2 regions of the Pseudobacillus sp. 179-B 2D1 NHS genome follow, and region 2 is predicted to be linked to the other one. Evidence: riboswitches for the same ligand, from Rfam matches in the RefSeq annotation. Region 2 holds a riboswitch; the other holds the start of a gene.
The links. Region 2 has a riboswitch for cyclic di-GMP ahead of ACH0BF_RS24005 (hypothetical protein). Riboswitches for the same ligand answer to the same signal wherever they lie in the genome.

Region 1 (3,460 bases), on a different contig from region 2:
TCATTACAGCGGTCAATCCTCATATTGGATATGAAACAGCTGCACAAATTGCCAAAGAAGCGATCGCGAGCGGAAAATCGGTTCGTGAATTGTGCTTGCAGCAGGGAATTTTAACAGAAGAAGAGATTGAGCTTATTTTAAATCCTTTTGAGATGACTGAGCCAGGCATTGCTGGGGCTGCTTTTTTACGTGATAACGCTGTCGCTAATAAATAACAATTAATATAAAAGAGCTTCCGAAAAAACATGGGAATGGTCCATTTTCGGAGGCTCTTTTCTTTACTGAAATAACAAGCGTCTGATGAAATTCTCTTCCCTGCATATATTCCTCGACGTACGTGCAAATTAAGGAAACCTGAACCGTCATAAATTGGAGGAATAATAATGAACCTTGCAGATTTTTTAATTATTTTAGGATCCGTGCTGCTGGCCGTTATTTTCATTATATTTATTTCTTTTCTAGTGTATATGATGTTATTTGATCGGAATCAGAAAAGCCACTCCATTTTAAGGAATTACCCACTTCTTGGAAGAATTCGTTATTTTTTTGAGAAGATTGGACCGGAAATGAGACAATATTGGTTCAATAGTGATACGGAAGGCCGGCCTTTCTCTAGAGAGGATTACGAACATATTGTTAAAAGTGCAAAATACAGCCGTGATGTTGTCGGATTTGGATCAAAACGTGACTTTGAGGAAGAGGGATTTTTCATACGAAATGATATGTTTCCGAAGCTGACAGAGGAACTGAAAGTAGACAGAAAAGAAAAAGTGTTAACAAAAAAATATATTTTATTAAAAGATCCTCTTTTTATGCAAAGAGAGGAAAAGCGGGAGGATGAAGAGGCACTCGCTTATTTGCTGGATGATGAGGAGGCTGTGGTGATTGGCCCAACTACTAAGCATCCGTTTATTTTAAAAGGACAGATTGGCATGTCAGCCATGAGTTATGGATCATTGGGAGACAAGGCTATTACCGCTTTATCCGAAGGGTTAGCTTTAGGAAAAGGATCTTGGATGAACACGGGAGAAGGCGGATTATCCCCTTATCACTTAAAAGGCGGAGTCGATATTATTATGCAGATCGGTCCTGGTTTATTTGGCATACGGGATAAACAAGGAGCAGTCGACTGGGAAGAATTAAAGAAAAAGAGTGAAATTCCGCAAATTAAAGCGTTTGAGATCAAATTGGCACAAGGGGCAAAGGCGCGAGGCGGACATATTGATGCCGAAAAAGTAACACCCGAAATTGCCGCTATACGTAAAGTTGAACCTTATAAATCAATTGATAGTCCAAACCGTTTTCGGGAATTTAGCGATGTGCCCTCCATATGTGAATTCATTGAGAAAATTCGCCACCATACTGGGAAACCAGTGGGAATGAAGATTGTCGTCGGCAGCAATAACAGTGTAGAAGAATTGGTTAAATATATGAAGGAAACCGGAAAAGGACCTGATTTTATTACAGTGGACGGAGGAGAAGGGGGCACAGGAGCTTCGTACCAGGAACTGATTGACAGTGTAGGGTTGCCGATTAAATCCGCTTTGCCTATTCTTGTAGCTACTCTTCAGAAATATGGGGTGCGTGACCGGGTAAAGATTATCGCTTCCGGCAAGCTGTTTACCCCTGACCGGATTGCAATTGCTCTTGCGATGGGGGCTGATCTCGTTAATATTGCGCGTGGATTCATGATTACAGTAGGATGCATTCAAACATTGAAGTGTCAATCGAATATTTGTCCGGTTGGAGTGGCCACCACTGATCCAGATCTACAAAAAGCACTTGTCATTGATGAGAAAAAATACCGGACAGCCAACTATTTGATCACCCTTCGGGAAGGATTATTCCGTCTTGCAGCAGCTGCCGGCTTAGAGTCGCCTGTACATTTTAAACCTCAACATGTTGCATACAAAGACGATAAGGGGGTTGTTACGCCACTTGCCGACATCCTCCGGGAGGTGGAGCAGCAAATAGGGGGGGATCAGAAACTAGACAATCATCGGGAAGAGCCGTTGCGAAAGTCGCCTCCTCTAGGCACAGAGCTTGTCTAAAGTGGGTGTCACACAGTGAGTTTTAGATAACTAATTGCTTTTGCTACATTTCTTAAACATTCCTTTCTTCTCCACCGATAATAAAGGTGTAAAAGGCAAACCTGGCGAAAGGCAGGGACGCAAAGCTACGGACCTAAGCAGCAGAGACTGTATGGCCGCCGGGCTGCCATTCTCCTCAGCATTGAAGAGCAATGGCTTTCAACAAAAGGGGGAGAACGGTGTGTACAGCGTAAAGAATGTGTGTTTGTTGATAGTGATGGCATTCATGGCAGGAAGTGCAGTATTTCTGATGACAAGTGACAGAGCGGCAGCAAATGAAGTGACGGAGCCGCGGTCAACTTGGCTATGGGATACACAGGAAATTGTTACAAGCAAAGATAAACTGCTTGCGTTTATGCAGGATCGTCAAGTGGGACGAGTATATTTGCAGATTGATCAGAGCATTTCAACAGAGCATTATAAAGAATTTATTAAACAGGCAGCAGCAAAAGGAATTCAAGTGCATGCGCTGGACGGTGCTCCTTCCTGGGTTTCCAGCAAGGGGCTTGCCCAGCAGCGAAGTTTTTTCTCCTGGGTAACCAATTACCAGGTGAAAGCATTGCCGGAAGAAAAGTTTAAGGGAATTCATTTAGATGTGGAACCGTATTTATATGAGGGATGGAACAGTCAATATAAAAAAACAGTTTTAGCTTATCAAACACTTTTGATAGAGGCCCATCAATCCGCCCAGCGCTTAGGTCTGCCTCTTGCAGTAGATATTCCATTTTGGTTTGATGAAAAAAATTACAGCAACACTTTAGGAAAAGGAAAGCTATCAGAGTGGGTCATTGCAAATACGGATGCCATTACCATTATGGCTTATCGGGATACTGCTGGCAGCCCGAACGGAATAATGGAGCTCGTTCGAAATGAGATGAATAACGCTGCAGCAAAGAATAAAAAAGTTTCTGTTGGAGTGGAAACAGTTCCTTCCACGGAAGCTGACTTTGTTTCTTTTTCTGAAGAAGGCGAGACATATATGTGGGAGCAATTAGCGATCGTTAAGTCTTATTACGGCAATCTTTCAAGTTTTGAAGGTTTCTCTATTCATTCCTTGCAAAGCTGGATGGCATGGCAGTCATGAAAATATCAAGCGCAACTTTTCTAGTTGCGTTTTTTTAGTTGTTTTAGATGTCTTTTACTGAATTTGTGTCATGTTTTAAACATTCCCAAAAAAATTTTTTTTATAGACGAGACTAGCTCTATATTTAGATGATAAATGTCCGATATAACTTAATAAAAACTTTACAAAAAAGGGGCTAGACAATGAAGATTCTACATGATTTGAAGATATCACAGAAATTATTAACCCTGATTATTCTCTTTGCTGTTATTACAAGCATTGTCGGTGTAGTGGGATATAAAAATAT
Region 2 (3,460 bases):
TAGCCGGTTTATCTTTGCTTTCAAGTGTAGTAGCGGCAAAGACTGTATTTGTTTGGCTGCTTTCCCTTGCAGGCTTAGGAGCGCAAATTGGCTGGATCGCTATTACAGCTTCCCAGCTTGCATTCAGAAGAGCGTATATCCGCCAGGGCGGCAAAGTGGAAGACTTAAAGTTTAAAATTCCTCTTTATCCGGTACTGCCGATCATTGCTTTGACTGCCAACTGTATCGTCATGATTAGCTTGGCATTTGATCCTGCGCAGCGCATGGCGCTTTATTGCGGCGGAGCCTTCTTTATTGGTTGTTACGTGGTTTATCACTTCAAAATGAAGAAAAAACAAATTTTCAATACAAATGAACAAGAGGTACAGCTAACACTAGATAAGAAAATGATTCTTAAGTAAAAAGAAAAGAGCTTTTTTAGTAGGCCAGCTTGTTTATTTAAATGAAAAAGCTGTTCTATAAGACGGAAATCCGGCTTATGGAACAGCTTTTTATTTTATTAACTAATGATCATTGAAGCAGGGGCTGGTGCTCCCAGAAAAGCAGTTAAAGAGAGGGCTCTTTCAACTGCTTTTTTGCCTCTATTTAGCAGCTTATTGTTGTAAAGTAGTTATTCTGTTTTCTTCCATCCTCTTTATTCGCAGATTCAAAATTAGTTTGCAAAATAAGTACATGGGGACAACGATCAGGTAAGTCTAACAATAAGCCAGGTTATCCTTTATATAAGGATGAAATGGAGAAACGTACCATATTTAATGATCAACGAAATTTATCAAGAATAGACAAAGGGGATAGATCAAGAATTACTTTGTGCAACTTTATTGAATGGTACAGGAATGTCTTTTCGAGAGTTTAATTCTATTGATTGGCGACATGCTGGCGTCTAAACTAAAAGAGATTGAAACTCATGTCGCTTTTGTTTGGGGATGAACGTTTGTTTATATTGCAGCATGTCAGTAGCTTAAAGACAGTATTCCATTTCGATTTAGTCTTTTATGACCGGGAAAAGTGGACAGCTGAGAATTGACTAATGTGGCTTTGGAGATACGAGGTTTCACATTGTTAGGCCATAGGGAGAAAACCTTTCTGCCATGACCATAGGCCACTGTCAAAAGGGGTAACCATAAGCCAGGCCTCAAAAGGAGAAGGAAAATGCCTGTTATTATACATGAACAATTTATTCAAGCACCGATTGAAGTATGTTTTGATCTGGCGAGGAATGTAAAGGTACATACACAAACGACACATCAGACAAACGAAAAAGCGGTTGGGGGCGTAACCGAAGGAATGTTGGAGGAAGGAGATATTGTTATTTGGGAAGCCGTTCACTTTGGTATTAAGCAAAGGCTGACATCCCAGGTGACATTTATGGAGAAGCCGAATAAATTCATAGATGAAATGGTACATGGAGCTTTTCACTCTTTTAAGCATATACATCAATTTGTTGAAAAAGCGGATGGCACATTAATGATAGATACGTTTCAATATAAGTCTCCACTTGGTATACTGGGCGTTATAGCTGATAAGTTATTTTTAGAAAAATACATGACTGCATTTATTATTTTACGTGCAAAGGAATTGAAAAAAATGGCTGAACGTGTTACCTAATATAAAGAGCAAGGGTTATGTTTTTCATCATCCCCTTGTTTATTGTATGATTAAATTGTTTCTGATGAAAAGGCAAACTTATTGAAAAATAAGGACGCAAAGCCACGGGTCTAAAGTTTACAGACAATGATAGCCGGGCTGCCAAATGAGAAAGACTTCCTCATTTGGGTGATTACGCAAATAAAAGGTAGGGACCGAAATTGATGGAAGAAAATGAAGAATTAAGAAAAAGCATTCAACGATTTTATGATTTACTAAAAAAACATCCGGATAACACCGATGCCGCTCACGATTTTGTCGCTTATTTGTGGTCTTTCTTAAAGATTCGATCTAAAGTGCCATTGCCGGCTGCTGAAATTATGACGCTGCTAAAAAATTATAAGCCGAATGTATTTGACGCATTAAAGAAGATGGCTGAAAAGAATTTGATGCTAAATATTTTAACGGAGTTGCCTGCAAATAATGAATCGGCAGAGGAAAGATTAGACGAATTTTTAAATGTTTAACTCATTTCTTATTTTTTCCCGATGGAGGATTAAACAGCTTGCTTGGTGGGTAAATAAGTTACAGAAGGTGGCTGCCTTCGAGGGTTAATTTGTACTCGATTAGACTGCTAGTAGAAATGAACAACATGGGTAAGATAGGAGGATTGTCAATGGATAAAAACGAAGTCATCAAAATGTTGCAAAATGCAAAGGATTTGTATGAGAACAAACAGATTGAAATAGCCTTAAAGAAGGACAACATTAATAAAGAGTCCTACATTAAAGGAGTGGTTGAAGGGCTTTCCATTGCCATTGCAACAATAGAGCAACAAGAAGGATAAATAGGCATATGCTTCCTCTCATATAAACAATAAAAGCTTTGCTCTTAGTGAGCAAGGCTTTTTCTCATGATAAAGTTAGTGGAAAAGGAATCGGTTCATATAAGAGTGGGGAGTAGTGGAATGCATGTGTTAAAAAAAGTAAATGATCTCTCTATTTAATGACTTCCAAAGGAATCATTGGTATTAATAAGAGTCGGTTGCAAAGTCCATAATATCATTGTGTTTCAAAAGCAGCACATAGTCGCCAGCCCAGGAGGTAGTACATTTGATTCTTACGCTATTAATCGTCGGCTTGGTTATTCTTGCTGTTATTCATTTTGTTTCTACAGAAAAAAAGGGACGAGCAGATAACAGGACGGATGACTTGGTGATGGAAAATGTGCCGAATTTAACAAAGGGGGACTTTATAATGGCTAAAAAAACATCTGAAGAGGTAACTGAACAAGTAGCTGAAAGAGTAGCGGAAAGAAAATTTGAAGAAGAGATTGGAGAAGAATTGGCGCCTTTAAGAAGCCAATTAGATTCTATGGCCACTGCCTTGAACCAACTCCAAAGTTCTCAACAACAATTAGGTTCTATCGACCAGCCTGCTACTATGCAAAACGAGCAAGCATCCCAATTGCTCCAACAGATGCAGCAATTTAGAAGACAAGCTCAAAGTCAGCAACAAGAGACGTTCCAGCAGCTTCAGCAAACAGTTCAACAAGCTGCACAAATGCTAGGGAGCGTGGGACAAACGTTGCAATCGTTTAGCATTCTAAACCAAATGACTCAACAAATTGATCAGTCTCAGCAACAATTGAAGCAATTGAGTTCTCAACAATACCAGCAAAATCAACAGAACCAACAGATGAATTCATCTCTTCAGCGCTGATTTTTAAAGTGCCCCATTTTTATGAAGGTAGGAATGGTCCCGCTGCTTTTAGCAAGCGGGACTGTTATTTTGTGAATAAAAACCTTTTGTCCATGAACCAGCATGAAAAATGGACCGACCCTTTCATAATAAGTGGAAGAGAGGGGGTAGAT

Region 1: it holds a riboswitch for cyclic di-GMP, as region 2 does, so the genes downstream of both, ACH0BF_RS03575 (amidase) here and ACH0BF_RS24005 (hypothetical protein) in region 2, are expected to answer to the same signal.

The regions. Positions count from the first base shown of each region.
Region 1 covers NZ_JBIQDP010000002.1:252,127-255,586, reverse strand. Annotated here, with positions in the region: gene aspA (aspartate ammonia-lyase) at 1-215, shown strand, start outside; gene ACH0BF_RS03580 (FMN-binding glutamate synthase family protein) at 384-2,051, shown strand; cyclic di-GMP riboswitch class I at 2,136-2,222, shown strand; gene ACH0BF_RS03575 (amidase) at 2,272-3,174, shown strand; gene ACH0BF_RS03570 (methyl-accepting chemotaxis protein) at 3,357-3,460, shown strand, end outside.
Region 2 covers NZ_JBIQDP010000043.1:18,496-21,955, forward strand. Annotated here, with positions in the region: gene ACH0BF_RS23995 (amino acid permease) at 1-401, shown strand, start outside; gene ACH0BF_RS24000 (SRPBCC family protein) at 1,153-1,608, shown strand; cyclic di-GMP riboswitch class I at 1,670-1,754, shown strand; gene ACH0BF_RS24005 (hypothetical protein) at 1,812-2,114, shown strand; gene ACH0BF_RS24010 (hypothetical protein) at 2,264-2,434, shown strand; gene ACH0BF_RS24015 (hypothetical protein) at 2,700-3,308, shown strand.